4 regions of the Pseudomonas sp. gcc21 genome follow, and region 1 is predicted to be linked to each of the others. Evidence: predicted binding sites of a transcription regulator. Region 1 holds the regulator's gene; each other region holds the start of a gene.
The links. Region 1 encodes sigma-54, which starts transcription at its own class of promoters, with help from an activator protein. Its sites were predicted from a motif close to ANTGGCATNNANNTTGCTNT; they were not measured.
Positions count from the first base shown of each region.

Region 2: a site for sigma-54 is predicted at 3,620-3,639, ahead of HG264_RS09320 (TorF family putative porin). Genes of this name have one in related genera too.
Region 3: a site for sigma-54 is predicted at 4,943-4,962, ahead of nirB (nitrite reductase large subunit NirB). Genes of this name have one in related genera too.
Region 4: a site for sigma-54 is predicted at 1,905-1,924, ahead of flgB (flagellar basal body rod protein FlgB). Genes of this name have one in related genera too.

Region 1 covers NZ_CP051625.1:3,658,886-3,666,624, reverse strand. The annotation lists gene HG264_RS17065 (HAD family hydrolase) at 1-263, shown strand, start outside; gene lptC (LPS export ABC transporter periplasmic protein LptC) at 260-841, shown strand; gene lptA (lipopolysaccharide transport periplasmic protein LptA) at 828-1,367, shown strand; gene lptB (LPS export ABC transporter ATP-binding protein) at 1,360-2,085, shown strand; gene HG264_RS17045 (RNA polymerase factor sigma-54) at 2,176-3,678, shown strand; gene hpf (ribosome hibernation-promoting factor, HPF/YfiA family) at 3,755-4,063, shown strand; gene ptsN (PTS IIA-like nitrogen regulatory protein PtsN) at 4,085-4,543, shown strand; gene rapZ (RNase adapter RapZ) at 4,550-5,404, shown strand; gene HG264_RS17025 (HPr family phosphocarrier protein) at 5,406-5,678, shown strand; gene pmbA (metalloprotease PmbA) at 5,691-7,049, opposite strand; gene yjgA (ribosome biogenesis factor YjgA) at 7,152-7,673, shown strand.
Region 2 covers NZ_CP051625.1:2,026,032-2,033,770, reverse strand. The annotation lists gene HG264_RS09340 (hypothetical protein) at 1-1,166, shown strand, start outside; gene HG264_RS09335 (hypothetical protein) at 1,260-2,345, shown strand; gene mscL (large-conductance mechanosensitive channel protein MscL) at 2,523-2,936, shown strand; gene HG264_RS09325 (VOC family protein) at 3,013-3,369, opposite strand; gene HG264_RS09320 (TorF family putative porin) at 3,702-4,400, shown strand; gene HG264_RS09315 (multidrug efflux SMR transporter) at 4,561-4,890, shown strand; gene HG264_RS09310 (hypothetical protein) at 5,017-5,988, shown strand; gene HG264_RS09305 (NADPH-dependent FMN reductase) at 6,060-6,611, opposite strand; gene HG264_RS09300 (NAD(P)-dependent alcohol dehydrogenase) at 6,936-7,739, shown strand, end outside.
Region 3 covers NZ_CP051625.1:2,766,889-2,774,627, reverse strand. The annotation lists gene HG264_RS12730 (protein kinase) at 1-975, opposite strand, end outside; gene HG264_RS12725 (formate/nitrite transporter family protein) at 977-1,804, opposite strand; gene nirD (nitrite reductase small subunit NirD) at 1,845-2,216, opposite strand; gene nirB (nitrite reductase large subunit NirB) at 2,213-4,774, opposite strand; gene HG264_RS12710 (hypothetical protein) at 5,195-5,554, opposite strand; gene HG264_RS12705 (potassium/proton antiporter) at 5,679-7,406, opposite strand; gene HG264_RS12700 (glutathione peroxidase) at 7,591-7,739, shown strand, end outside.
Region 4 covers NZ_CP051625.1:296,989-304,727, reverse strand. The annotation lists gene HG264_RS01545 (flagellar hook protein FlgE) at 1-254, opposite strand, end outside; gene flgD (flagellar hook assembly protein FlgD) at 287-973, opposite strand; gene flgC (flagellar basal body rod protein FlgC) at 987-1,430, opposite strand; gene flgB (flagellar basal body rod protein FlgB) at 1,433-1,837, opposite strand; gene HG264_RS01525 (protein-glutamate O-methyltransferase CheR) at 2,137-2,964, opposite strand; gene HG264_RS01520 (chemotaxis protein CheV) at 2,998-3,936, opposite strand; gene flgA (flagellar basal body P-ring formation chaperone FlgA) at 4,061-4,771, shown strand; gene flgM (flagellar biosynthesis anti-sigma factor FlgM) at 4,920-5,240, shown strand; gene HG264_RS01505 (flagella synthesis protein FlgN) at 5,267-5,725, shown strand; gene HG264_RS01500 (flagellar brake protein) at 5,842-6,588, shown strand; gene HG264_RS01495 (MFS transporter) at 6,858-7,739, opposite strand, start outside.

The DNA of each region.
Region 1 (7,739 bases):
AGCTCAACGCCCTGGAAGAACTGCGCCAGCAGGTGCAGCTCAAATATCAGCAGATCGCCTTTCTTGGTGATGACCTTCCTGATCTGCCGGTCATGCGTCAGGTCGGGCTCGGCATGGCGGTAGCCAGCGCCGACTCTTTCGTACGCGAGCACGCACACGGTGTTACGCGCAATGCCGGCGGGATGGGCGCTGCGCGCGAATTTTGCGAATTCATCATGCGCGCCCAGGGCACGCTCGATGCCGCGCAGGCTGCTTACCTGTGAGCTTCAATCCGCCTCGTTATCTGGTAGTAGGCGCCATCGTCGGCCTGGCGCTGGCGATCGCCCTGGCGATGGGCTACTGGAACATTCGACCCGGCAGCTTCACTGAAACGGTGCTGGTGGATGATCCAAACCAACCCGACTTTTTCATGGAAAACAGCCAGATCACCATGCTCAATCCCGATGGCACGGTGCGCTATGAACTGACCAGCCAGCGCGCCACGCACCTTGCCAACGAGGACAGCACCCGACTGGAAGCGCCAAATCTCCTGTATTTCCGTGCAGACGAACAAGAGCCCTGGTTAGTAACCTCACGAACCGGGTGGATCACCGAAGGCGGTGACCGGGTTCAGCTGAACGACGATGTATTGCTCAAACAGGACATACCCGATGAGCCGATATCGCAAATGACCACATCGGCGCTGACGGTATTTCCTGCGAGGGATTACGCCGAGACCGATCAGGACGTTAGAATCGAAGCAGTCAGCGGCGTTACTACCGCCACTGGCATGCATGTCTATTTCCAAGACGGCCGCATGCAGCTGCTGTCCAACGTAAGAGGCCTACATGAGGTGCGTTAAACCCCTGGCGCTTGTTGCCCTGTTGCTTGGCCCCTGTTTTCAGGCAGCTGCCCTACCTGAAGACAGCAGCCAGCCCATTCGCATTCAGGCCAATACTGCCAACCTCGATGACCGGCAAAACGTCGCTGTGTATACCGGTGACGTCATCGTGACCCAGGGCAGCATGCGGCTGACCGGTAATGAAGTAACCCTGACCACTGACGCCGAGGGCGAGGTCCGCAAGATTGTCAGTGTGGGCAACCCCGCGACGTTCAAGCAGACGCCCAACCCCGGCAAAGGCCCAGTCAATGCACGCAGCCGCACCATTGAATACTTTGCTGCCGAGGAACGGGTGGTGCTGATCACCAATGCTCATCTCGACCAGGACGGCAACACCTTCGAAGGCGAGTACGTGACCTACAACGTCGCGGAAGAAGTAGTCGATGCCGGGCGTCCTGGCGGCGATGCCGAACAGCCCGAGCGCATCGAAATGGTGATTCAACCGCGCAATCGCAAGCCCGCGCCGGAGCCGGCCACCGATGATTAAGCTACAGGCGCACCATCTGGCCAAAGCCTACAAATCGCGCAAAGTGGTGCGGGATGTCTCCCTGTCGATCACCAGCGGCGAAGTCGTGGGTCTGCTGGGGCCTAACGGTGCAGGCAAAACGACCTGCTTCTACATGATCGTTGGGCTAGTGAAAGCCGACGAAGGAAAGATCCAGATCAATGGAGTAGATGTAACGGGCCTGCCCATGCATGGCCGCGCCCGCCAGGGCATCGGCTATTTGCCTCAGGAAGCGTCGATCTTTCGCAAACTGACCGTGGGCGAAAATATCATGGCAATTCTCGAGACCCGCAAGGACCTCAATCGCAAGGGTCGCGAAGGCAAACTGGAAGCCCTCTTGCGTGAGTTCCATATCCATCACCTGAAGGACAGCAAGGGTATGAGCCTGTCCGGCGGTGAGCGCAGACGAGCCGAAATTGCCCGGGCGTTGGCCACCGAGCCCCGTTTCATTCTGCTTGATGAACCGTTTGCAGGGGTCGACCCGATATCGGTCAACGATATCAAGCAAATCATCCAGCACCTCAAGGACAAGGACATAGGCGTTCTGATCACGGATCACAACGTCCGTGAAACGCTGGATATTTGTGACAAGGCATACATCGTCAACGACGGACACATCATCGCCGAAGGAGATGCGGAAACCGTGCTATCCAATCAATTGGTGAGGGACGTCTACCTCGGTCACGCCTTCCGTCTATAAAAGCCGCTTGGCTTCAGGCATGATCTTAAAGGCAAAGCGCCACGGCGCTTTCACGGTTCTGATTCAGCGCACAAGGTAGTTCACCGGAAAATGAAACCAACGCTCGTCCTCAAGATGGGGCAGCAGCTGACCATGACGCCTCAGCTGCAGCAGGCCATCCGTTTGCTTCAACTTTCCAGCCTGGATCTTCAGCAGGAGGTTCAGGAAGCGCTCGAAGCCAATCCGTTGCTTGAAATGGCGGATGATGGCGATGACGATTTTTCTGGCGATACCAGCAATAACGCGTCCGATCACGATGACGCCCCGGCGGTCACCCTGCCCGAGCCCGTCGCGCTTGATGCCATCGAACAGCACGGCCAGGCGCAGGAAGAAGGTAGCTGGAACGAGCAGATACCCAACGAACTGCCCGTCGACACCCAATGGGAAGACGTTTATCAGACCTCAGCCAGCTCGCTGCCCAGTAACGATGACGAAGACTGGGACTTCACCTCGCGCACCGGCACCGGCGAAACCCTGCAAAGCCACCTTGAATGGCAGCTGAACCTGATTCCCATGTCCGAAACGGATTATCAGATCGCCGTAGCGCTGATCGATGGGATCAACGCTGACGGCTATCTGCAGGAATCGCTGGAGGACATCCTTTCCTCCCTCGACCCTGAGCTGGAAGCAGATCTCGACGAAGTCGAAATGGTGCTTCACAGACTCCAGCAGTTCGAGCCGGTTGGCGTGGCTGCCCGTGACTTGCGCGAATGCCTGCTGCTACAACTACGCCAGTTACCAGCTGACACCCCCATGCTCGAGCAGGCCCGGCGGGTGGTCGACAATCACCTTGAACTGCTCGGAAGCCGCGACTTCACCCAACTGATGCGCCGTTCGAAGCTGAAAGAAGATCAGCTGCGCGACGCCATTGCGCTGATTCAGACGCTCAATCCCAGGCCCGGTTCGGAAATCGCCTCCGGTGAGGCCGAGTACGTTATTCCGGACGTCATCGTGCGCCGCGACAGCAACCGCTGGGTGGTCGAGCTGAACCAGGAATCGGTACCCAAGGTGCGGGTCAATAACACTTACGCCTCCATGGTGCGCCGCGCCGATAGCAGTAACGACAACACCTACCTGCGTAATCATCTGCAGGAGGCGCGCTGGTTCATCAAGAGCCTGCAGAGCCGCAACGAGACGCTGATGAAGGTCGCTACGCAGATCGTCGAGCATCAACGCGGATTCCTCGAGCATGGCGAAGAGGCGATGAAGCCACTCGTGCTGCATGACATTGCCGAGGCAGTCGGCATGCATGAATCGACAATATCGCGCGTCACCACGCAGAAGTTCATGCACACCCCGCGCGGAATATTCGAACTCAAATACTTTTTCTCGAGCCACGTAAGCACCAGCGAAGGTGGCGAGTTTTCATCAACCGCCATCCGCGCGCTGATCAGAAAACTGGTTGCGGCTGAAAACCCGAAGAAACCATTGAGCGATAGCAAGATCGCTGGTTTACTGGAGGAACAGGGTATTCACGTGGCCCGCCGGACTATTGCCAAATACCGGGAATCACTCAACATCGCTCCTTCGAGCGAACGCAAGCGACTGGTTTGACAGTATAAGGAATCAAAGTGGCACCACCGGGTGATCGGGTTCACCCAGTAACATAAAGCCAATCAGGAGAAGCCGTATGCAACTCAATATCAGCGGTCACCAACTCGAGCTCACTGACGGATTACGTGATTACGTCACTGAAAAAATGGCACGCATCGAGCGGCATTTCGACAAGATTACGAACGTCCAGGTCATCCTTGAAGTTGAAAAACTGCGCCAGAAGGCCGAAGCCATTCTTCATGTTTCCGGGGGGGAGGTGGTCGCCAATGCAGAACATACTGACATGTATGCGGCAATTGACATGCTGATCGACAAGCTTGATCGCCAGCTGATCAAGTACAAGGAAAAGAACCTCAATCGCCTACAAGGCGTCAACGACCGCTAAGGCCAACAACGCCGCGTGACCATGCAAATAAACCATATCCTGACCCCCGAGCGCACCTTTGCAGGTGTGCAGGGGGCATCCAAGAAACGTGTGCTGGAGCTGATCGGCAAATTGGTCTCCCAGCACACCAACCTGGATCCCGACGCGATTTTCGAAAGCCTGGTTGCCCGGGAGAAACTCGGCTCGACCGGATTCGGACATGGCATAGCCATTCCCCACTGCCGCATGCCTGGATGCACGCAAGCGATAGGCTCACTGTTACAGCTCGACAGCAAGATCGATTTCGACGCCCTGGATGGCGAACCGGTCGACCTGATATTTGTGCTGCTGGTGCCGCAGGAAGCGACTGAAGAACATTTGCAGATTCTCAAGATGCTTGCAGAGAAGCTCGACCAGCAAGCGCTGCGAGAAGCCCTGCGCCAATCACCCGATGCCCAGACTCTCTATGAAGTGATGGTCGGCACCGACGAGGGGAGTTAACGAACCATGCGCCTGGTTGTGGTCAGTGGCCGGTCCGGCTCCGGCAAAAGTACCGCACTGCATCTGTTGGAAGACAACGGTTTCTACTGCATCGACAACCTGCCCGCCGGGTTGCTTCCCGAACTGGCCAGACAGGCCAACGACACCGACCAACATCTGCCGAAGGTAGCGATCAGTATTGATGCGCGTAACCTGGCGAGCGACCTCGAGCGCTTTCCCGAGATATTACAGAGGGTACGCGATACCGGTATTCGCTGTGATGTGCTGTTTCTCGCGGCTACCGACGAAGTGCTTATCAAGCGCTTCTCGGAAACGCGCCGCAAACACCCGCTGACCGATGAAAGCAAATCCTTGGGCGAAGCCATTGCGGCGGAGCTGCGCCTGCTCGAGCCGATCATCGACCTGGCCAATCTCAAGATCGATACCAGTCATCTGACCTTGTACCAGCTGCGCGATCTGCTTAAACAACGTCTACTCAGCAGCGACGGTAATGCCCCCTCGGTACTGATCCAGTCGTTCGGATTCAAACGTGGCGTACCGGTCGATGCTGACCTGGTGTTCGATGTGCGCTGCCTGCCCAACCCTTACTGGAAAGCCGAGTTACGCCCGTTTTGTGGCAAGGACAAGGAAATCTGTGATTACCTTGAAGGGGAGCAGGAAGTTCAGGAGATGTATCAGGACATTTACAATTTTCTGGCGAAGTGGCTACCCCGCTACGCTGCCGGCGAACGCAGCTATATGAGCGTCGGCATTGGCTGTACCGGCGGGCATCACCGCTCCGTTTATATTGCCGAGCGCCTGGTCCGGGAGCTGAGCGCGCATACCCCCAACCTGCAAATACGACACCGCGACCTGCCCTGACATGCCAAAAGCCAACCTCGAGATCATCAACAAGTTAGGTCTGCACGCACGGGCAGCCGCTAAATTCGTCGGTATAGCGAACCGTTATGACTGCGATATCCGCATCGGTTGCAACGAGGATCAGATGGTCAATGGCAAAAGCATCATGCAGGTGATGATGCTGGCTGCTAGCAAGGGTACCGAGATCTGCATCGCCTGCGAGGGCCAGCAGGCTGACCAGGCCATGCAAGAGCTGACGGCACTGGTCAACAACTACTTTGAGGAAGGCGAGTAGCCGAAACGCGTACTACTCACCACCCACTGTCATGCCATCCACTAGCCAGCTGCCGGTCAGATAATTACCGCGCCGTTCTTCATCCGCACCAACACAGCGCAAATTGGCGAACATGTCCCGCAGATTGCCGGCAATAGTCACTTCCTTCACCGGGAAAGCGATCTCACCGTTTTCGACCCAGAACCCACCGGCGCCGCGGGAATAGTCGCCTGTCACGCCATTCACGCCCTGCCCCATCAGCTCGGTGACCAGCAAACCGGTGCCCATTTCCTTGAGCAAGACATCCATACCACCCGGAACATTGCAGGACACGTGCAGGTTGTTGACACCACCTGCATTGGCTGTGCTCGGCAAGCCCAGCTTGCGCCCGGAATAGGTGCCCAGAATCCAGCTTTGCAACACGCCACGCTCGATGAAGGATTTCTCTCGCGTCGCCAGGCCATCGCCGTCGAAGGCAGTACTGCCCAGCGCCTGCTTCAGATGGGGACGTTCATCAATGGTCACCCACTCGGGGAATACTGGCTGACCCAGCGCATCCAGCAGGAACGTGGATTGCCGATAGACGGCTCCGCCAGCAATGGCGCCGACGAGGTGCCCAAGTAACCCGGCAGCCTGATCCGCAGCAAAGAGCACCGGGACCTTGGCGGTCTTGATCGACCGCGCACCCAGTCGCGACAAGGTACGCTCGGCCGCTTTGCGACCGAGCGCCTCGGCAGTCGGCAAGCGCTGCGCAATCCGGTCGACACCGTACCAGTAATCGCGCTGCATACCCTGCGCATCAGCCGCGATGGTCAGAGTCGCTACGCTGTGCCGCGTTCCAATCGAGCTGCCAATGAACCCGTTGCTGTTACCGTAGACTCTGCAACCCTGGTGGCTGCTTACATGCGAGCCATCGCTGCTCAGCCGGCTGTCCAGCGAAAGCGCTGCCGCCTCGCTGTCCAGGGCACGCTGAATGGCCTCTTCGGCGCCCAGCTCCCAGGGATGGTACAGGTCCAGATCCGGCAGATCCCTGGCCATCAGGTCAGGATCGGCAAGCCCGGCAAAAGGATCTTCAGAGGCGTGACGGGCGATAACCAGGGCGGCTTCGATAGCTGACCGAATAGCCTCATCGGAGGTATCCGATGTGCTGGCAGAGCCCTTGCGCTGACCCGAATACAGCGTAATACCAAAGCCCTGATCACGATTGAATTCAACGTTTTCCACTTCGCCCTGGCGTACGCCGACGGAGAGGCCGGTGTTGTGGCTTACGACCACCTCGCAGGCTGAAGCGCCCTGACGTTTCGACTCGTCCAGAATGAATGCCACACGCTGCTCGAGAGCAGTTTGCAACGCCTGGGGATCATCGTTCCGGGTAGGCAGGTTATCAGTCATAAGTTCTCCTTTGTGGCCGCCATTGTACTCCGGACAGTCGCAGTGTGAACGGGTATCATGGCGCATCGAACAGACCCGGCGAAAGGCCGTAACGGAATCACCATGACAGATTTTCACGACGAAGAGCAGAATGACGAAGACGAGGGCAAAAGCAAAACCCAGGTTAAACGCGAGCTGCACGAGCTGCAGGAACTTGGCCGCCGCCTGACCGAGTTGAAGCCCGCTCAACTGGATAAACTCGAGCTGACCGACAAGCTGCGCCGGGCGCTCGACGAAGCACACCGGCACACTGCACGCGGCGCGCTTAAACGCCACCTTAGCTTTGTCGGAAAGCTGATGCGTGATCAGGATATCGAAGCCATACAGGCCTACGTCGACCGACTGGACAGCAGCAGCCAGGCGCACGCCCAGCACTTTCATCAACTCGAACGCTGGCGTGACCGGCTGCTGACCGGCAAACCGGAAGAACAGGACGCCTTTATCGCACTCTATCCGGAAACCGATCGCCAGCAGCTTCGGCAACTGGTTCGTCAGGCTTCCAAGGAAACGGCAGAGAACAAGCCGCCGGCCGCATCACGCAAGTTGTTCAAGCTGATCCGCGGGATAGTGGAAGACGACGAGTGAGATAATCCCACCAGGCCTGCGTCGATTGGCGAAAGCGGCGCGCGGCTGCTAGCTTCAGAAGTCGTA
Region 2 (7,739 bases), 1.6 Mb from region 1:
CTGAAGCTAAAGCCTCGACTAAAGCAGTTAGCGCCGCTTTGCGCGCAATCGCTCAAGCCCTTGAAGAGAACCAAAACGGTAGCGACGCGAACAGTTTTGAGTACGATGGACTGACCGTGCAGCGTGTTTCCGCCAACTACTTTGTTCGTCAGACTGTAGACACTGCTATTTCAGAAGAAGGGCAGCTACGCACAATTCCGGTATATTTGGATCTGGCCGCCAAAGTTAACTACTCTGATGAGATTGTAGAAGAAGGTCTCGAAGAGCCTGATTATTTCGATCCTCATTATGACTCAGCTGAAGGAAGTTGGACTCAAGCCGGTACTGCGGAAGCTGACATATCACTGGAAGGCTCGGTTGCTACAGATCAGGTCACGATCAACATAAAAACTGGGTCGCTACTTAAAGGTAGCCTTGTTGTCGATAATAGCTCGGACTGGAAAAGCACATATTACGGTAATGACTATGATAAAGAGCGGTATGAAATTACCGACTTGAAAACTCTTCTCGACGTAAAAATGGTTGTTAGCGGCGAGCATTATGTCAGTTTCGATGGTAAGCTGGAGCTAGATATAAACAATCTAAAATTTATGTCTGAGTACACCGATGGGAATGACTATGACGAATCAAATTCGGAACTATCGGTAGGGCATGCCGGTCTGGTAATATCGGGACAGCTTAAAAGCGAACAAAACTACCTTGAAGCTTCTGCCTCTCTCAATGCGGCTGATCTGGCAGGTACGTGTATAGAAAACGAATATTACAGCGGGCAACTTAAGGATATAAGCGACTGCGATGCGTCCGATTCTGGTGTTATTAGCTTAACTGTATCCTATGCTATGCATTTGCACGGTATGAACTATCCAATAAAAGTGACCGCAAACGCCAAAAACAACGGACTGGAAAGTATCATCGGATCTGCATCATTAAACTATGAGGATGGCCAGCGATTCGACTTGGTATACAACGGCAAGCAAGGCGATTTGCAGTCGGCGACCTTGACCAACCACAACAACGTCACGCTAACGCTGACTGAAGCGAAGCAGGATGGCGATAAAACCCTGACCGGCAACATCACCTGGCAAGGCAAGCAATACGCTACCTTGGATGATAAAACTGGCGCTGTGATTATTACTTATAATGACGGTGAGTTCGAAAGCCTGTAATAACGGCTCTGAACTTTATGAAGGGGGAGCCTGGCTTCCCCTTTTTTCATTATTCGAGCTCTCCCCTCAAAATACATGTGTCAGGATTCCACTGTGCAGCACTTATCTCGCATCATCTGCCTCGCCGCGGCTTCAACCTGTATTCAGTTCGCGCCAGTTTACGCGGATTCTCGATTTCAAACGTACGCAAGCATAGACAGTAAAACCTATAGTGAAATAGCTCCAATCAAACAGATGGTTGATGGGCTGGAAGGTAAACCTATCGATTCAGGCGACTTTGCGTTCACACATAACCAGCTGGAAGTGGGGCAAATTTGGAACGGCTTCGAACTAGCTTTTTTTTGGCGCTACGATTATTACCTGCAGTTCGATGAAAACACGGCCGACATCCTTTATCAGGACGCCAACGACCTCCCAGTGAAGAAAGGGCGTCGATATGATGTACATCTGCGTGCTAATCATCTGCGCTCAAGCGGTGTAGGAATTGGCTACCGTTACGAATTCTCACCATCCCTGAGCGCTCGAGTCAGATTGAATTATCTCACCGCTTCGGAGATGCAGGATGGCGTCCTTAGCGGCTATGTGGATACGCAAGCCGGTGGCTATAGCGGAAAACTCGATTTGGATTACGGTTATTCCGAAGACCTTTTATTGGACAGGCCGACTGAATCTGTCAAAGGACGCGGTTTTGCCGCGGATTTCGATATCGATTGGCACATCACCGAACACTTGAGCACCTACATACGCGGGCGTGATGTCTATTCGCGCATTCGCTGGAAAAACCTGACCTACACGGAAGCTTCAGCCGCTACTGATCGTGCGAGTTACCGTCCCGATGGATCGCTCACGTTTCGCCCTGCTGTGAAGGGAATAAATGGTTACCGCAATCACACCCAGGAGCTCCCGAGCCGATATACGCTTGGCGCACTGTATAGGCTGAATCCGAACTGGAGTTTAGAGAGCGCTGTTTTTGCATACGACGACCATCTCTTTCCCTCTGTGGCAGTAAACTGGCACCTGCGTCACGCTACGGTGCAATACAGTTATGATTTTCAGTCCGAATCAGCTGGCGTCGGGCTGAAAAGCAGGTATTTCGAATTCATGCTGGCTTCAGACGATACAGATTGGGAAAAAGCCAAGGCTCTGGTTCTTCAGCTAACGGCTCGCTTGGAATACTAAAGCATTCGATGGCTGCTCCAGAGCACGTGCTGGAGTAGCCTGGGCTTGTCAAACCTGCTTTCTCACATGCTATCCGATATCAGCTATTCTCCTTTCTGAATGCTAAGTCGTTGCATTAAGCACACGAAGCAATCAGATTACTACCAGCCGTCTCGGCGATATCGGAGAAAAAAAGATATGAGTTTTGTTCAAGAGTTTAAAGCCTTCGCGATGCGCGGCAACGTTATTGATATGGCCGTGGGTATCATCATTGGTGCTGCGTTCGGCAAGGTGGTGTCATCCTTCGTGGATAATATCGTCATGCCGCCGTTGGGGATGCTGATAGGTGGGGTGGATTTCAGTGATCTGGCTATCGTCTTGCGGGAGGCGCAGGGTGATCTTGCTGCGGTCACGATAGGCTATGGTGCCTTCATTCAAAGCGTTGTGGATTTTCTGATCATCGCTGCAGCGATTTTCGTCGCGATCAAGGTGATGAATAGTCTGAAGCGCAAGGAAGAAGAAGTACCCGATGCCCCGCCTGCACCCAGCACTGAAGAACTTCTGCTGACGGATATCCGAGATCTTTTGCAGCGCCAGGTCAATAAGCCCTGATAGCGAAGGCTTGAGCCTGGCTCCAGTGGACAACGCCGGCTCAAGCCACGAGAAAAGGGCGTCGACGTCGCCCTTTCTAACTATTATCAGACCAGACAGCATATTCATTCCCGTTAGGGTCTGCGAAATGAAATCGCTTGCCTCCTGGGAAGTCGAATATGTCCTGGAGAATCACCCCACCACAGTGTTTTACCTTTCGAACAGAATCCGCAAGGTCAGTGCTGTTAAGCACCACCAGCACACTTCCATTCTCGGTAGTGGCTATTTTATCTGACCTGAAAAACCCGCCGTCCAATCCGGCATTTTCAACCGCGATGTAATCAGGTCCGTAATCGATGAATGTCCATCCGAATGCCGAACGGAAAAAACTCTTGGTCACTGCAAGGTCGCGTGAGGGCAGTTCAACATAGTCGATTTTTCCGGTCTCTTTCATGGCTTCCTCTATCGTTTCGTTGGTTCGGCTCTCTAGTGTAGCTGCGGTCAGCTAAGTCAGCGGTGCGCTATCGCTTTGGTTCGGTCGAGGGCGGACGAAGTGAGTCGGCTGATAATTCTTCAGTCAGTAATGGCACTTTGCACCAAGGCGAAACCCTGGTGCACCATTTAAACGCAACGGCGAGGTCGGTCGACTGGACGTCGAGATGGTTTTACTGATGTAACTAATTGATAGTCAAGCGTTTTTATAGATTGGCAAGCTTAATGCTAAGTACTCCATACCAACTTCTTCTTCTTCGCAAATTGGATTTAGCAAACATGGAGTACTACCGCATGATGAAAAAACTTGCCGTTGTCGTTGCCGCTACCAGCGCGATTGGTTTTGCCAGCGTTTCCCAGGCTGAAGCCTTTGATACTGCACTCGGCGAACTCGATGTAAGCATGACTGCTACGCTTGCCAGCGATTACATATGGCGGGGCCAGTCCCAAACTGATGGTGCTGGCGCCGTTCAGGGCAGTCTGGATATCGCCCATGAAAGCGGTCTGTACATTGGCGCCTGGGCATCCAACATTGACGGCTCGGAGGATGGCTTCGATGGTGCGAGTATTGAAATAGACTATTACGTCGGTTACGGCGGTGACATCACCGATAACGTTAGTTACGACATCCAGTGGGCCACTTATACCTATCCGGGAAACAGTTCCTGGGACGTCGATGAAGTCATTGGCAGCCTCGGATTTTACGGCTTCAACGCAGGTGTGAAGTATGCGTACGATCTCGACCCGGAGCCGCTTTATTATTTCCTTGATTACGGGTTCAGTCTCCCCTATGACCTCGGCCTTGGTTTGCACTATGGTTACGCAGACGCCAACGACAGTGACGCCGATAATTACAGCGACTGGGCAGTAAGTCTCGGCAAGCAGGTACTGGGTCTTGATCTGGCTCTGATGTACTCCAACACCGATATTGATGGCGGTTGCGATGGTAACTGCGATTCAAACGTAACGTTCGCGGTATCCAAGACCCTCTGATTCGCGGGCGTCTGACACGCCTGAAATTCATCGACTGCATTTACGCCGGCTTCGCTCTCGAGCCGGCGTCTTTTTTTGCTCCGAACGCGCCGAAGCGCATGTGCCGTATAGGAAAGCGCGCTGCTATCATCCTTCGGTGTCTTCCTGTGAGTGCGAACCGATGAAAAGCTGGATATTCCTGACCGTTGCAATTGTTGCCGAAGTAATCGGGACCACGGCACTGAAAGCGAGCGCCGGGTTCAGCAAGCCCTGGCCATCAGTGCTGGTTGTAGTCGGTTACGGCATTGCTTTTTACCTATTAGCGCTGACGCTGCGCACAATCCCGGTGGGCATTGCCTACGCCGTCTGGTCGGGCGCGGGCATAGTGCTTATTACGGCGGTCGCCTGGTTGTTGTTTGGCCAGAAATTGGACCCGCCAGCGCTTGTTGGCATGGGCTTGATCATCGCCGGTGTGATTGTGTTGAACGTGTTCTCCAAGGCGGTGGTGTAATCCGCAAATGAACCGGCTCCCAAAAGGCTATCGGCCCGAGGTGGGATGACGCAGGTAGTTTGGTTGTAGCTTGGCTTTGCGATATGTTTGCAGCGCAATGACTGCGAGTTATCAATAAGGAAAATCATGAAACGGATTTCAATAGTGCTGGCGTGTCTGTTGTCTGGCACGGTCGCAGCGGATCAGCTCAAGGCTTTTGACTTCGAGATTCCTCCGCAGTCTGCGCAAGCCAAGGCAGGTCCTGTCAGCTGTGCATTTGAGGATCTGGAGCTGCCTGCCGATCTGTTGGTGTATGCAGCGGGAGCCTATGCGGGGCGGGCGCTTGATTTTCAGATTGACCAGAGCGGGCACGCAGCGACCCGGTTTGATGTTGCGGTGAACAGCCCGTCGCGCCCGGTTGCGCTGATCCTCGGCGCGTATGAGCCGACCGTCTGGAATCTAGGTTGGACGCAGGGTACCGAGATCGTCGCGGTACTGGTATCAGGCTACCACCGGCAGGCTATTGCAGGGCTCGCCAGCACTGTTCCGGTATTTAACAGCAGCTATCACAACCGTGGCCCCTGCGGTTACGTTTATATCGGCAAGGGCCGGAACACCGCGCTTAACCCGCTTTCCCGGAAGTTGTTTGGCGCACCGGTGGATCTCGTCTATCCCGGCGATAAGTCGGGCGCTATCGTTATTGGTGAACCGCTCGAGCAGGGAACTGCTCTGGTTACGTCCGCTGAGGTTTCGCCGTCGAGCTTCAGGGATGCAGATGCGCCTTTGGCGGGGCAGCCCGGTATTGATAGTGCAATCACCAAGGGTGTGCTTCGGCCCGCGACGACGGCAGATGTCAATGCCTGGGTTGACGCAGTTGTTGCCAATTCGCCGGCGCTGGATGTTCCCCCTGTCGCCGGCGAAGGCATCCCCAGGCCCGCGGCACCAGGCCTGCACAAGGCGTATGTTGTGCTCAAGCAGTTCACCTATCCGGCCGGCTTGTTCGGTGCCCATTCCGCGGTCTTTCTCGTCCCGCAAGGTGTCCCGTTACCCGAAGGCGATCCGGGCCACTCCGCTGTGTATGACTTCAATGCGTTGCAATGCCGAGGGGCGAGATGTTGAGCTTATAGGGGCAGCGCGCCAGGCATGTGCCGCCGCATGCCCAACGGGATGCGGCGTAGCGTTGGTTTCGCTTATCGTTGTGTCAACTTCTCGATCAAGCTAACGAAGCGGTCCATGTAGCTTTTCAGGAACTGATGGCTGTCTTCGCCGATCTCGCCGTTATCAGTAATCAGACCGGGGCGGAATTGCAGATAGGCTTCGCCTCCCAATACCACCGAGCCGAGAATGCCCATGATCTGGCGCAGATGCTGCTGCGCCAGTGCGGTGCCCATTGCGCCTGGTGATGCGCCAGTGATGGCAACGGGTTTATCAAACCAGACGTTCTTGTCCATTGGCTTGGAACCCCAGTCAATCGCGTTCTTCAACACCGCCGGGAGTGATCTGTTGTGTTCCGGCGTGACAATCAACACGGCATCGGCTGCACGGATCTCGTCGGTAAACCGGTTCACGCTGGCTGGGCGCTCGCCTTCCAGGTCGAGGTTGTATAACGGCAGATCATCAATCTGCGGATAGCTGACCGCAACGTTGCCTGGCAGCAGTTTGACCATCGCCTGGGCTAGCTGACGGTTGGTTGATTCGCGGCGGTTACTGCCCACGATCACAGCCAGATGGTAAGTACTCATAAATATGCATCTCCTATTGTCGGTTGGATTCTGCTGACGGAACTGAATAAGACTGTGGAAATTATCGGGCAGCTAATCCGATATAAAAAGGGCGATATTTACGACGTAATTATCGAAAAGATGGATGTGTTTGCTGCGCTCCGGCTCGGATTTTGCGCCGTGGCGCCGGTCACTATGTTCACCGGGCTAGAGACGGTACCACTCCCTGGGTTCCCTCCGCGCTCTGCTGGCGGCTTCCTGCATGCGGGCTAAACTGAGCTGGTCCGATCATTGCAAAGGTGGGCGTCGTTCTTCACACAATCTGAACATCCGGAGTTAGTTGAAATGAAAATCCAAGCCGCAGTCACCCATGCTCAGGGCGATGAGTTCGCCATCGAAGAGGTATCGCTTTCCGCACCCAAATCGAATGAAGTGCTGATCAAGGTGATTGCCACTGGCGTGTGCCATACCGACGCGGTAGCCCGTGATCTGGGCATCTCCCCGTACCCCATCGTGTTGGGGCATGAAGGTTCCGGTATCGTTGAGCAAGTTGGAGACAGCGTGACAAGCCTAGCCGCGGGCGATCATGTTGTGATGTCCTTTGCGCATTGTGGTCAGTGCGAGAACTGCCTGACGGGCCACCCGACCGTGTGCTCGCGGTTTAACGAGCTGAACTTTGGAGGGCGTATGGACGATTGCACCTGCCGGCTACATCAGGGCGACACCGAGCTCGCTACCTTCTTCGGGCAATCGTCTTTCGGCACGCATGTCGTTGCGCATGAGCGCAATGTGGTGAAAGTCGACAAGGAAGTGGATCTGGCCCTGCTGGGGCCCCTGGGCTGTGGCATTCAGACCGGTGCCGGTACGGTGCTCAATCGCCTGAAACCTGAGTTCGGCACCTCCATCGCGATATACGGCTGCGGCGCGGTGGGTTTGAGCGCGATCATGGCGGCGAAGATCGCAGGCTGCCAGCAGATTTTCGCAATCGACGTGCACGATAGCCGCTTGGAGCTGGCAAAGGAGCTAGGCGCTACCCATGCGCTGAATGGCAAGCAGGTGGATGTGGTCAAGGAAATCAAGGAAATCACTGGCGGCGGAACGCATTACGCGGTGGAAAGCACCGGCGTGCCACCGGTCGTGCGCCAGAGC
Region 3 (7,739 bases), 890 kb from region 1:
GTCCTGCAGATCGGTAGACGGGGTTTTCAGAACGACAAAGCCCGGTTCCAGTGCATCCTCGGCCAGATACACATGGCTGCGACTGCTGGCATGCAGCTCGCGAATAATCCGGTAGCCGTCGAATAGCTCGCCAGCTTGCAGAATCGGCGGCAGCGGCAGTTCGGTAAGGCGTTGATGCAGCTCTTCAGCGGCCTGATTCGGCAGCTCGTCGATACGTATGATCTGCGCGGTGAGATTGTCCTCGCTGCCTTGCTCAAGCGCTTCTTCAACCATGCGTTGGGCGGCCAGGTCGAGGTCCGAGGGGTTCGCTGCGATGGCGGCGAGCATGAAGCGGCTGCTGGCGTGCTCGTACACACCGTCGGTGAGCAGCAGGAAGGTGTCGCCAACCGCGACTTGCAGGGTACGGTAGTCGATATCCAGCCGGGCATCGATGCCCAAGGCGCGGCTCAGGTAACTCTTGTCGGCCGAGACCCAGAGCCGGTGATCGTCGGTGAGCTGTTCCAGCGCATTGCCCTGTACCCGGTAGATGCGCGCGTCGCCGACGTGGAACAGATGCGCGGTGCGTGATTTCACGACCATGGCGCTGAAGGTGCACACGTAGCCGCGGTCGAGATCGTAGCGGTACTGGCTCTGCCGCGTCTGGGCGTACAGCCAGGAGTTGGTCGCAGCCAGCACGCGCTGCACGGATTTCTTCACCGACCAGGTTTCGGCGGTGCAGTAGTAATCTTCCAGAAAACTGGCCACCGCCGACTGGCTGGCAATATGGCTGACATCGCTGCTGCTGATGCCATCCGCCAGCGCAATGGCTATGCCCTTGGAGCTGAGCAGTGGCTCGCAGGGGATACAGAGGCCGTGGAAATCCTGGTTGGTCTGCTTGCGGCCCTTGTCGGAATACTGACCGACCGCAATGCGCAGATGACCAGGCCCCAGGGCCTGATCACGGCCCAGCCGCAAACACGACTGGGATATTCCCACTTTAGATTGCCTTCGCTGCGTAGTTGGGGCGCTTGGGCGCGGTTCTGACGTGGGTGGTGTAGAGCGTCAGGCCGGTCAGAGACAGGCCGCCGATCAGGTTGCCGAGCACCACGGGTAGTTCGTTCCAGATCAGGTAATCGGTTATCGAGAACCCGCCGCCCATGATCAGGCCCGAGGGGAACAGGAACATGTTCACCACCGAGTGCTCGAAGCCCATCGCGAAGAACAGCATGATCGGCATCCACATGGCGATCACCTTGCCGCTGACGGTGGTGGAGATCATTGCACCGACCACGCCCAGTGAGACCATCCAGTTGCACAGCACGCCGCCGATGAACACTGTGAGCATGCCGGCTGCGCCGTACTGCTTGTAGCCGACTGTGCGGCTTTCGCCGATATTGGCGATCTTCTGACCAACTTCGCCGGGCTCGATGGAGAAGCCGTAGGTGAAGGTAATCGCCATCAATACTGCAACAGTCAGCGCGCCGCAGAAATTGCCAAGAAATACCAGGCCCCAGTTCTTCAGCACGCCGCCTATTGTCACCCCCGGGCGCCGGTCGATCAGCGCTAGCGGGGTCAACACAAACACCCCGGTCAACAGATCGAAGCCCAGCAGATAAAGCATGCAGAAGCCAACCGGGAACAGGATGGCACCCACGATGGGGTAGCCGGTCTGTACCGAAATGGTGACGGCGAACACAGCTGCCAGCGCCAGGATGGCACCCGCCATGAAAGCTCTGATCAGCACATCGCGGGTGGCCATGAAAATTTTCGATTCGCCAGCGTCGACCATTTTGGTGACGAATTCAGCGGGTACCAGGTAGGACATAGTTATTCACTCTGAAGTTGTCAGGGGACAAACCGGGACATCAAGCCTCGGCGATTTCCACCAGATCGCCGTTGATCCGTACCGGCCAGGCGCGCAGGCGCTGTTCGGGATATTCCAGGCAACTGCCGTCCTTCAGGCGAAAGTGCTGTTTGTACAGGGGTGAAGCGATCACCAGTTCGCCCTTGAGGCTGCCGACGATGCCGCGGCCAATGACGTTGGCTCCAGATTTCGGATCGCGATTCTCCAGGGCGAATACCTGTTCGCCCTGTTCCGTGCTCGGCAGGTGGAACAGCGCAACCTGCGCCTCGTCCAGCCAGGCCACTACGCCGGAGTTGGCGACCAGATCGCGGCGTTCGCACAGCGGACGCCAGCTGATAGCGCGAGCGGTGTTATCAGTATGCAGTTGGGTCATGACGAAACCTCCTGGGTGACGGGAATCAAATGCAGTTCGGATGCACGGGCCGGGCGGGGCTGGCCGCGTTCCTTGACGAAATGGATGTCGGGATCACCGCGCTGGTCATTGACGAAGGTGCGGAAGCGCTTGAGTTTCTCCGGATCCGCGAGCGCATTGGCCCACTCGCATTCGTAGCGGTCGACCACCAGCTGCATCTGCGCTTCGAGCTCTTCGGCCAGACTCAAGCTGTCTTCGATGATGACTTCCTTCAGATAGTCGAGGCCGCCCTCGATGCTCTCGCGCCATACCGAGGTGCGCTGCAGCTTGTCGGCGGTGCGTATGTAGAACATCAGGTAGCGATCGATGTAGCGGATCAGTGTCGCGTCATCCAGGTCGGTGGCGAACAGTTCCGCGTGGCGCGGGCGCATGCCGCCGTTGCCGGAAACGTAAAGGTTCCAGCCGTTTTCCGTGGCGATCACGCCGATGTCCTTGCTCTGGGCTTCGGCGCATTCGCGGGTACAGCCAGAGACACCAAACTTGATCTTGTGCGGCGCACGCAGGCCCTTGTAGCGATTCTCCAGGCGGATCGCCATGCCCACGCTGTCCTGCACGCCATAGCGACACCAGGTGCTACCGACGCAGGATTTGACCGTGCGCAGCGACTTGCCATAGGCATGGCCGGTTTCAAAGCCGGCTTCGATCAATTCGCCCCAGATATCCGGGAGCTGGTGAAGCTGCGCGCCGAACAGGTCGATGCGCTGGCCGCCGGTGATCTTGGTGTAGAGGTCGTACTTCTTGGCCACCGCGCCGAGGGTAATCAGCTTGTCCGGAGTGATTTCGCCACCGGCGATGCGCGGCACAATGGAATAGGTGCCGTTCTTCTGCATGTTGGCCATGAAGGTGTCGTTGGTGTCCTGCAAGGGCACCAGCGTCGGGTCGGTGATCGGCTGGTTCCAGCAGGAGGCGAGGATCGAACCCACCGCTGGTTTGCAGATATCGCAACCGATGTGGCCGCGACCATGCTTGGCCAGCAGCTCATCGAAGCGGGTGATGCGATTCACACGGACGATGTCGTACAGCTCCTGGCGGGTATGCGCGAAGTGTTCGCACAGGCTCTTGTCCACCTCGACCCCGCGTGCGCTCAGCTCATGTTCGAAAACCTGCTTGATCAGGGCCGCGCAACCACCACAACCTGTGCCGGCCTTGGTCTGGGCCTTGAGCTCGCCGAGATCGGTACAGCCGGCGTCGATTGCGCAGCACACCGCGCCTTTGCTGACGTTGTGGCAGGAGCAGAGCGTTGCAGTAGCGGGTAGCGCGTCGGCGCCCAGCGTCGGCGCACCATCGGACAGTGGCAGGATCAGGCTGGACGGGTCCGCCGGAAGCTTGATGCCGTTCTGCGCATATTGCAGCAGGGTGTCGTAGTAGCTGTTGTCGCCGACCAGCACCGCGCCGATCACTCGGCTGTTATCTGCTGATACCACAAGCCGGCGATAGCTGTTGTTGGCTTCGTCGATATAGCGATAGCTCTTCGCGCCTGGCGTTGCGGCGTGTGCATCACCGATCGAGCCGACATCCACGCCGAGCAGTTTGAGTTTGGTCGACATATCAGCGCCGCTGAACGCTTCGTGCTGCTCGCCCACAAGCTGCAACGCGAGGTTGCGCGCCATGCTGTAGCCGGGTGCGACCAGGCCGAAGCAGCTGCCATTCCAGCAGGCACATTCTCCGATGGCATAAATGGTCGGATCGCTGCTGCGAAAATCATCATCGATAATCACACCGCCGCGCTCGCCGACTTCCAGACCTGCGCTGCGCGCCAGCGCGTCCTGTGGCCGGATGCCGGCAGAGAAGACAATCAGGTCGGTTTCAAGGTATTCGCCGTCGTTGAAATTCATTCGATAGACGTATTCCGCGCCCGGGACAATTTCGCTGGTGGCGCGTGATAGATGCACGCCGACGCCGAGTGCTTCGATTCTCGCCTTGAGTGCCGCCCCACCCAGATCATCCAGTTGCACTGGCATCAGCCGCGGGGCAAATTCCACCACATGGGCTTCAAGGCCCAGCGACTTCAGAGCGTTTGCTGCTTCCAACCCAAGCAGACCGCCGCCCACCACCACGCCGCGGCGAGCGGTCGTCGCGGCGTCACGGATGGCATCCAGATCATCCAGTGTGCGATACACCAGGCGGGAATTGCCTTCCGCACCCGGAATTGGCGGGACGAAAGGGAAAGAGCCGGTCGCCAGAACCAGCCGGTCATAACGCTGGCGTCCGGCGCTGGTGATGATCTCCTGATTGTTTCGGTCGATATCCAGCACCTGGACACCCAGGTGCAGATGCACGCCGTGGGTGTCGTACAGATCCGGTTCGCACATCGCCAGCGACTCCGCATCCCGTCCGCCGAAGTACTCAGAAAGGTGCACACGGTCATAGGCGCGCTGGCGCTCTTCGCCATACACATGGATATCGTAATGCGCCATGGCGCCGCGCTCGATCAGCTGTTCCACGCAGTGGTGACCAACCATCCCGTTGCCGATGATGATCAGTGTTTCGCGGTTCATGGATGAGATATCGACTTTCATGGCCCTTCCTCAGCAAGACAATCCAGAGCGCCGGGCCTGAAAGCGGCCTCGGCTTCAATCTGCTCCGGATATCGTTATTGACGCCATGGCACGGTTCAGTGCATCCGCCTCTGCTGCGTATGAAGAGAGAGGCGACCTCTGGTTGGCCTGGCAAGCTTGATAGGACATTCAGCAAGGACTATGCCAGCGCGGATTGGCGCTGTCGGTGGGAGAGCGGTGGCAACGGCGTGATTAGCCTGATCACGTGGCCTGGAGCGAATCAGCGCACGGGAGGTGCGCAGGCGTTATACAGGCAGTAGCTATTTAGAGGCTGCGCTCCGTGAACCATAAAAGTGCGCATCGCCGAACCACGTCACGAAATTGGTGCGCCGTTCTGGGGCTGCGGGTGGACGCGACCTAGCGCGCCCGGCAGGAGATAATTTAAAGGCGTTCGGGTAGTACGGGTCGCACCTGGCGCAGGGCATGGTTTACTACGGGTTCGAGCATGGCCATGACGGTGAGGTAGCCGGGGAGCGAATCGACCAGAATGAGATCGAAGTTGTCGCCATCGATGTTCACGTCGAACATCCAACGGGCACCGGCCATTTCCTCCTGTCCGCCTTTTTCCCAGCGGCGATACATGGTGTAGACATCCAGCACTTCGTCGTATTTGCCGAACCCCAGTCTGCCGAAAAACTCATCATTGGAATCGTCTTCGTCCTGCCAGTCTGCACCGACGATATGCTCGAGATCGTTGGCCACCCAGACCAGTTGGCCATGTTCCACCTTGTAAACTGCCATTCCCTTCCTCCACTGCGCACGATCAGGCGTAATATCGGAATGATATCACCCTGACAGGGTTGCGAGGGAAGCGCCGTCGATCGGGTTGACCAGTCAGGCTACAGGCTCCGGGCCCCTGGGCCGATCAGGGCTTGGCCTCGGTTTGCGCCGACATAACCAGCCCTACGGTGGCTATGCGAGCCCCGACCATATCTCTGATACAGAGGGTGATATTGCCGAGTTTTACGCAGGCGTCGTCTTCGGCTTCGATGGTGAGAGTGCTGCGCATCAATGCGTCGAGGCTCTGGCTGTCAGGTGCAGGTAGCTGGATGCCGTATGAGCGGCGGATATCCTCAACTGTCGTGGTGCCCTTCAGTTTCAACTCAGTGTGCGGCAGGTCATTGCTTACCGCCTCGACGTTCTGGGAAAAGATTGAGTCAACAAAAGGCCGCGCATCCGGGCGCAGCACGATAAACAGATGATCTCCGGCGAGCAGCGTGGTGGAGCCGCGTGGGGGGATAACATTGTTGTTGCGCGTGATCATTGCCACCACCGTGCCATCCGGCAATGCGGTCTGTGAAAGGCGTCGACCGGCGGCGCGCGATCCTTCGACCAAGGAGTATTTGACGATATCGGCGTCGACATCACCGATAGCGGTAATTTCGAGGGTGGCCGCGGGAATGGCTGGGGAATGTTCTGTCAGGCCGAGCTTGCGCGCCACCCAGGGGAGCGTTGAGCCTTGCACGGTGGCGGAAATAAGCACAACGAAGAACACGACGTTGAACAGCAGTTCCGCGCCGGGCAATTCATACATCAGCGGGAATATAGCGAGAATGATCGGCACCGACCCCCGCAGGCCGACCCAGGACACCAGCGTGATTTCACGGATGTTGAAGCGGAAAAGCTTGAGCAGGGGCACTACCGCCAGAGGCCGGGCAACGAAGATCAGCACCAGCGAGATCAGCAGCCCTTCCGCCCAGACATTCAGGAGCGAGGCCGGATCGACCAGCAGACCGAGCATGACGAACATGGTGATCTGGCTGAACCAAGCCAGTCCGTCATGGAACAGAAAGGTACTGCGCTGAAACACGAAGCGGCTATTGCCGACCACGACGCCGGCGACAAATATGGACAGAAAGCCACTGCCTTGCAGGTTCGCCGCCAGACCAAACGCCAGTAATCCGCATGCGGCAACCATGACCGGATACAGCCCTGAAGCGACCAGCTGGATACGGTTTATCACCTTTACAGACGCCCAGCCGACCCCTAAACCTACCGCGGCGCCTACGCCCATTTGCATGAAAAACATCTGCAGCAGGCCAGTGCCGGGCTCCATGCCATTAACCAGTATTTCAAGCAGGCCGACGGTCAGGAAGATGGCCATCGGGTCGTTCGATGCACTCTCGACTTCCAGCGTGTATTTCAGCCGGGGCTTGATATGGATGCCGGCGTTGCGTAACAGGGAGAACACCGCCGCGGCGTCGGTCGACCCAACAATGGCGCCGAGCAACATCCCTTTCAGCAGGGGCAAGTCAAGAATGTACGCAGCGGCTGTGCCGGTGATGACTGCCGTGACCAGTACGCCAAGGGTGGCGAGCAGGGAAGAGGGTTTCCAGACTGACTTGATGGAGCTTATCGGCGTCTGCAATCCGCCATCGAACAGAATCAACGCCAGGGCCAGCGTGCCTAGCGCGTGGGCCGCGGAGGGGCTGTCAAAGCTGACGCCGCCGATTCCGCGTTCCCCCGCCAGGATGCCCACCAATAGGAAGAGGACGAGAACCGGCAGGCCCAGCCGGGCTGAAATCTTGCTGGAGGCTATGCCGACCAGAATCAAAATGGCGGCAAGCAGAATGATTTGGTCGATTAGGAACATGAACTCAGTCTCGTCAAAGGGCCCAGATTATGCAAAAAAAACGAGGACCTGACGACAGCTGGGTCGCCAGGCCCGTATGGTGATGCAGCCAGCGTGAACTGGCCGCTTGCGCAGACAGGTGAAAACAGTAAAGTCGAATCCCTCTTCATTGGTTACAGCTACAGCTCTCAACAAGGAAAACAACATGGCATCAATTTACGATATCCCTCTGCAGTCCATCCGTGGCGAGCAGACCTCTCTTGCTCCCTACAAGGGCAAGGTGCTGCTGGTCGTCAACGTGGCATCCAAATGCGGTCTGACGCCTCAATACGAAGGGCTTGAAAAGCTGTATGA
Region 4 (7,739 bases), 620 kb from region 1:
TTGATGGCCAGGTCCAGACTGTTCTCGGTGAAGTTGACTGCACCCTGGTTGAACAGCTGCGCGACATCACCAGTAGCGACACCACTACCGACTGCATTGCTGCCCGTGCCTAAAACTGAGGCTGCATAGACATCTGCGAACTCGGCACGTGAACCCTTGAACCCCACCGTGCCGGCGTTGGCGATGTTGTTACCGGTGATATTCAGCTCGGATGCCGCCGCCCGGATACCACTCAAACCTGTATTGAAAGACATGCTGTACTCCTTGTCCGGTTTGTCGGACGACGTTATTTGCTGATAGTCAGAACTTCAGAAAGACCGATACTGCCGAGTCCGGCCAGATTGAGAACCATCTCGCCACCCTTGCCCATGCCAAGCGACACGCTGTCGACATTGGCTGGCAGCAGGGTTGCGAGCTGTTTGTTCTCACCATTTATGGAGGCCTGAGCTTCGAATTTGTATTTGCCGGCCGGCAAGGTTTCGCCGCTGCCGTTCTTGCCGTCCCATTTGAAGTCCAGCATGCCGGCTTCTTTCGCGCCCATGTTCACTGTTGAAACCAAGCTGCCTTTTTCGTCATAGACGTTGACCGAAACGTTGTCGCTGCGCTGCGTCAGCGCCAGTTGCCCCTCGACACCTTCCTGCGTATCGACCATGGCGTTCATGGTCGGCACGATGACACTGCGTCCGACCAGCGACGACGCTTGCAAGGCCTGGGAAGACTGATAGCCGCTGAGCAGCGAATCCATGGAGGTATTCATGTTCTCAATACCTTCGACGGTACTGAACTGCGCCAGCTGCGCGATGAACTCGCCGTTGTCCTGGGGCGACAGCGGATCCTGGTTATTCATCTGCGCGACCAGCAGGTTCATGAACTCGTTCTTGCCGAGCTCGTCACCTTTGGCGAAACGCGACTGGTCGACCTTGTACTGATCCAGCAGGCTGTCGCCAACGGCGAGATTGTTACTGACACTCATGGTCTACAACTCCTTACTGGCCCAGCGTCAGCACGCGCTGCAGCATGGTTTTGGCGGTGTTCATGATTTCAACGTTGGTCTGATAGGAGCGCGAGGCGGACATCATGTTGGCCATCTCTTCAACCACGTTCACGTTGGGATAAAACACGTACCCTTCCTCGTCAGCCATCGGGTGGTCAGGCTGATAGCGAGGCTGAAGCGCTGCGTCCGATTCGACGATACCGCGCACCTCTACCCCGCTGCCCGCCTCATGCTCAGGTGCAAACAGCGACCCGCCACCGATGTTTTGTTGCTGACTGAATACGGTGGCGAAGACCGGATTCCGCGCGCGGTAGGTTTCGTCGACGCTGCTTGAAACCGTTTCGGCGTTGGCGATGTTGCTGGCGACGGTGTTGAGCCGCAGTGACTGGGCGCTCATGCCGGAACCGGCGATGTTGAAAACCTGGCTAAGGGACATGATCAATCTCCGCGCAGGGCTGTCATCAGCCCCTTGAACTTGCTGTTGAGGAAGGTGAAGCTGGCCTGGAATTCGATAGCGTTCTCGGCGTATCTGGCCTGCTCGACCTGGGTATCAACCGTATTGCCATCGATGGACGGCTGCGCGGCGATGCGGTAACGCAGCCCCGCGGCCTGGTCGATAAACCCTTCCGCCGCCAGATGCTGCGAGTGAGTCTGGATTGCCTTGAAAGGTTTGCTTGCTCCGGTTTTCTCAGCTTCGAGAACGGCCGCAAAATCCACATCCCGCGCCTTGTAGCCGGGGGTATCGGCGTTGGCAATATTGTTGGCAAGCACGGCAGCGCGATCGGCCCTGAAGCCCAGCGCCTTTTCGTGCAACCCCAGTGCTCGGTCGAAACTCAAGCTCATCCCAGCCTCCTCACTCTTCAATCCTGACCGCGGCCAAATTGCCGCCGCTTTGGTGTCATCAGGATCTAAAGCAATTGGCATGCCATAAATGCATTGCTTTATTTTTCAAGGAGATAAGGCGATCAGGAAGCGGCCGGTGGCAACGGTTTACCGGCACCGCCGTCTGCCAGGCGGCAAAAAGTGCGTCGAATGATTAGGCACAACAGGAAAGAGTTAAGAGGTTAGCGAAGCGAAACTGAATCGCAACCTGTAGCGAATTGAGGGCCGAGCGCGACGCTCTTGAGGTCTCGCGATGAGGCTTACTTGGCCTGGTACACAATCCCCGGATTGCACTGCACCATCTGATACAGCTCAGGGAGGCCGTTCAGCGCCTCCGATGCACCCAGCATCAGATAACCGCCGGGCTTCAGGGTCGCATGGATGCGCCTGAGGATGTCCTTCTTGCGTTCGGCGGAAAAATAGATAAGCACGTTCCGGCAAAATACGATGTCGAACTTGCCCAGGATCGCATAGCTCTCCAGCAAATTCAGCGCGCGAAATTCGACGCGGCTGCGGATGGGAGCCTTGACTCGCCATTTTCCCGGTGACGACTGGTCGAAATAACGAACCAATCGGTCCTGGGCCAAACCCCTGCCAATAGAAAGGCTGTCGTACTCCGCGTTTCTGGCTGCCGTCAAAATCCCGCCGGAGAGATCAGTCGCAACGATACTTGCACCGGAGCGCAGCTGACCGGGATCGCTGCGCTCGAACTCGTCAATCGCCATGCTCAGCGAATAGGGCTCCTGCCCTGAAGAGCACGCAGCGGACCAGATACGCAAACGCTGACCGGGGTTGGACTTGATGAAATCCGGTATCAGTCGGTTCTTGAGCACCTCGAAGGGATAACCATCACGAAACCAGAGGGTTTCGTTAGTCGTCATCGCGTCGATGACCGATTCCTTCAGTCCTCCACGGGGTTGGCTCTGGATACGCTGGACCAGCTCACCCAGGTGATTGATACCCTGCTGCTCCATCAGTCGGTTGAGCCGGCTGGCGACCAGGTACTGTTTGTTATCGCCCAGAACGATACCGCATGATTTCTCGAGGAAATCACGAAACTGATGGAAATGCTGCTGTTCAGATGTCAAACGATCCGCCCCGCTGTATAAAAGGCGCCTCCGTCAAACTGGCCCCCCACGCGGCGCGTGCAGCCTGTCGATGACCCGACGGGCAAGCTCGTCTGGTTTGAATTTTGCGAGAAAATCATCCGCGCCTACCTTTTTTACCATCGCCTGGTTGAATACACCGGACAAGGATGTGTGCAAAATAACGTGCAAGCCATGGAGTCGCGGATCGTTCCGCACCTCTGCGGTGAGGGTATACCCGTCCATCTCGGGCATTTCAATATCCGAGATCATCATCAGCAAGCTCTGCGACACGTCTTCGCCGGAATCAGCCAGCGCTTTCAGCCAGTTCAGCGCCTGGCGTCCGTCATTAAGGGCGACGATCTCCACCCCTACTTCCTGCAGACAACGAGACACCTGCTTTCGTGCCACTGATGAATCATCAACGATCAATACCTTGCGTGAAACCGCCGCAGCCTGAGCCTGCTCATCAATCACGCCAGCGCTGACATTCTCCTGCAATGGCACCACTTCGGCCAGAATCCGCTCCACATCAATGATCTCGACCAGGCGATCATCGACCCGCGTCACTGCGGTCAGGTAATGATCACGACCACTGCCCCGGGGCGGTGGATGAATTTCGGACCAGTTCAGATTGACGATGCGTTCGACGCCGCTGACCAGGAAGCCCTGAACCCGGTAATTATATTCGGTGATGATCACGAAAGTATTGGCCAGGTCAGCCAGACCCGGCCCGCCGATGGCCTTGCGCAAATCAATGATCGGCAAGGTACCGCCACGGATATGTGCGACTCCGCGTACCACTGAATTCAGTCGTGGAAGTACCGTCAGCTTCGGGCACTGCAGAATTTCTTTGACCTTGAACACGTTGATGCCGTAAAGCTGGCCGCCGGCCAGACGGAACAGCAGCAATTCGAGGCGATTCTCGCCAACCAGCTGGGTGCGCTGATTGACCGAGTCCATTACGCCAGCCATGGGTGACTCCTCACTATATAGGGGACGGCTTGTATAGGGTGCGGCTTACCGAAGCGCGGCACATTTCTTGCTGCAAGGATGCAAAGCGACATAAACCCGGCGCCATCTCTTTAAGGTTTCCTGTATGCGTTTCAGTACTCACTGCGCCGCGCTGACCATGCTGTTCTCTGCGAGCCTGTCTGCCAGCCCGCTTATAAATCAGCTTATCGGCGCGACTACGGCTTTTCTTGAGGGCGAAATTCAAACGCATCTGCAGCAGAGCACTCGACAGGCTCGCTACAGTATCGAGGTCAATCGCCTGGATCCGCGTTTACGACTCGCCGTCTGCCCGGACGAGGCACTGAAAGCCAGTCTGGAAAGCCCTGCCGTGCCGGTGGGCCGCGTCACGGTGCGCCTTTCCTGCGAGAGCGACGTGCGATGGCGATTGTTCGTACCTGCGCAGGTCAGTCTGTTTGAGGATGTTCTGGTCGCCGTGCGTCCGATGGGCCGGCAGGAGGTAATCGGTGCCGGTGATGTCGCCTTGGTCGAACGCGATACAGGCTTGCTCAATGGCGCTTATCTGACCGATCCGCAACAGGCGGTGGGCATGCGTCTGCGCAGGCCAGTCGCCGCCGATACCGTTGTCAGTCCAGCGCAACTGGAGCAGGATGAAATCGTCAAACGCGGAGACAAGGTCGTGATCAGCGCCGCCAATACGCAGATATCGGTGAAGATGCCCGGAGAAGCGCTGGAAGGCGGCACGGTGGGCGCACAAATCCGCGTCAGGAACACGCGCTCCGGCCGTACGGTCAGCGCAAGGGTTGTCGCCCCGGGTCAGGTGTCGGTGGCAATGTGATACGCCTGACGAACTTGGCTATACTGCGTATTCGACACGCTGGGCGCTAAATGCGAACCAGTCCACATAGTTTGCTCACCAGTACTAAAGGTTTAGCTGCCTCGGCCGTTACAGCTATTAGCAAAGCATTCAGTCTGAGGATAAAACCATGGTTATCAACTTCAACACCGCCAACGGAGCCAACAGCGCCGGGCGCACAGCCCAGGCCGACGCGGCTGCAGGCAAACGCGACGTGGCGGTGGAAAACAACGTAACTGACAAGCCGGGCGTGGATAAATCCGCTCCGGGGGAGTCGTCAGTCAAGCTGAGCGATCAGGCTCAGCAAATGAAATCAATCGAAGCACGGCTAAAGGACTTGCCGGAAGTGGACAGCGAACGGGTAGCGCAGCTCAAACAAGCAATAGCTGATGGCAGTTACAAGCCGGACAGCGGCCGCATTGCCGATAAACTGTTGGGTCTGGAAGACTGAGACGCCCCGGGTCTGTGGAGAAACAGATGACACTCAAGCAGCTATTTGATCAAGCCGCCAGTGACTGCGAACAGTTCATAGAGCTGCTCGACAGGGAGCAGGAGGCATTGATACAGAACGACATGGTCACGCTTGAGTCGCTACTGAACAGCAAGGCTCCACTTGTGTCTGCGCTGAACGGGCATGACCAGCAGATCAATGATCAGGCACGTCAGCTGGGCAAGACACCCGAACAGGACATGGAAGCGTTTCTGGAGTCGCTCGGTCAGAACGAGTTGTTCGAAAGCTACCAGTCCCTCAGGCAATACCTGACCCGTTGCCGCGACGCCAATTTGCGCAACGCGCGATTGGTACGCCATAGCCAGCACGCCAACAGTCACCTGCTTGACCTGATACGCAATCAGGGCGAATCAAGCCAGGCCGTTTACGACCGCCAGGGCCTCGCCAAGCGAAGCCATTCGCAGCGGCCAATAATCAAAGCCTAGGGTCCGTCCACGGCGAGATCCGGCTAGCCAACAACAAGGCGCATAAGGATTGGGTGGCTCATAGCCAGCATGCTATACAATGCTTCCCTTGCCATGCCTATTGTCGAGATTTTTCAGTGTCCAGCTTACTAGCGCCAGAAACCGGTCCGCAGCCGCCCAGGGAAGTCCGCTCGCCCATCGAGATCAATGCGCTGTTGAAGACGCTGCTGCATTCCCGCGACCAGCTGATCGTCAGTTTTCCCGAACGTAGCCAGAAATTTCAGAGCTTCATCGTCGCTATCGACCCGGCGGGCAAGCAGCTCTGGATCGACGAACTGGTCCCGAAAGAAGGCGACCGGTACATCACCGAAGGCGAGTCATTCCGGATTGATGCCTGGCATGAAGGCGTGCACATGCGCTGGCATTGCGTCGCCGCGCAGCGGGTCATTCTGGAAGGCGCGCCGGCATACTGCGCGGCCCTTCCTGAACAGCTCATCTACCATCAGAAACGTGGCGCATTTCGAGCCGTCGTCCAACGGCCACTGGAAACAGGCGTGACGCTGCACAGCGAAACGTTTCGGCTGAGCGGACACCTGTTCGACGTATCCGCAACCGGGTGCAAGGCGCTCTTTGCTTCAGATCAGGCGCACGCGCTCCGTCCTGGCGCCATTATCGAGGCCTGCCAGCTGGATCTGCCTGAGATAGGAACACTGGATCTGGCGGTCGAAGTACGCCACGTGTCCTATGACGAAAAGCGCGACGAGTCCCATGTCGGCCTGAGATTCAGACAGCCCAGCCCTCAGGCTCAGCGGCAGGTGGACCGCTTCGTCAACTACCTGCAGCGCGAGGCGCGCCGACTGGAAAAGCGCGACGACCTGTTCTGATATTAACCGGAGACACCCCGGACCCAGCCCAAGCCGCTGCGCAGTGCCTGGAGATGTAGCGCGCCTGCGCTACACCAATGTCTGCAACACCCCGAACCTCTTCGACCCGTTAGAAGAAGCCGACTACAAATACACCCTGTCGGCGAGCAGGCGTTCACCAACCCCAGGGAGCGCGCCTGCGCTACGCCAGTGTTCTAAGACAGCACCAGCCCCCTTCGACGCGCCCGAAACGCTGCCTAGCAGAGCATGAACGGTGCGTTCTGATCAGCTCAACCGGGACGATGATCTTCCTGGTCCGCATCGAGATCCGCTGCGCTTGGATAACCATCCGCATCATCGCGCATTTGATCGTCAACTATCTGTTCATCGACGCGCGGATCCAGTGCAGCGGATAGCGGTGAACTGGCGAGGTTACCCGCCGCAGGCATGTAATGGCTCGGTTCGGCCTGCAGGTGTTCGCCGGTAACCCGGCTCGGACGCACATTGATAACCAGGAACATGCTGGATATCGCCATGAATACATACAGCATGCCAGGCCCGCCGACCTTCATCAGCGCCGAGCTGGCCAAGGGGCCGGCGCTGGCACCAAGCCCGAAGGTCACCAGCAACATCGCCGAAAGCAATACCCGCTCTTCGGGTTCGACGTGGTCGTTGGCCAGCGCCACCGCAAGCGGATAAAGCGTAAAGGCGAGGATGCCAAATAGCCCGGCCAGCACCAGCAGTGCATATCCGGGTACTACTGCCAGTCCCATCACCAGCGTAACCCCGGTGAGAATAATGGCGTTCAGCTGAATCAGCTGGCTACGATCAAGACGATCAGACATCCAGCCCACCGGCCACTGCGCCAACAACCCCGAGCCGATCGCTACAGCCATGAACACACCGACTTCAGAAGTCCCCAGCCCCATACCCGAAGCGTATACCGGCGCCATGCCGTAGAACGACCCCAGCAAAAGTCCCGACACCGCTATCGTCCCCAGCGCCAGGGGAACGCGTCTGACGAAGAAACCTATACGTAGCGGTGCGGGATGCAGCGGCGCCGGGTGCAGGCTTTTCGTCACCGCCACCGGTACCAGACAGAGCGAAAAGCACATGGCGACGAACAGGATATGGCGGATATTCAGCTCCGGCATCAGAGTAAATACAAACTG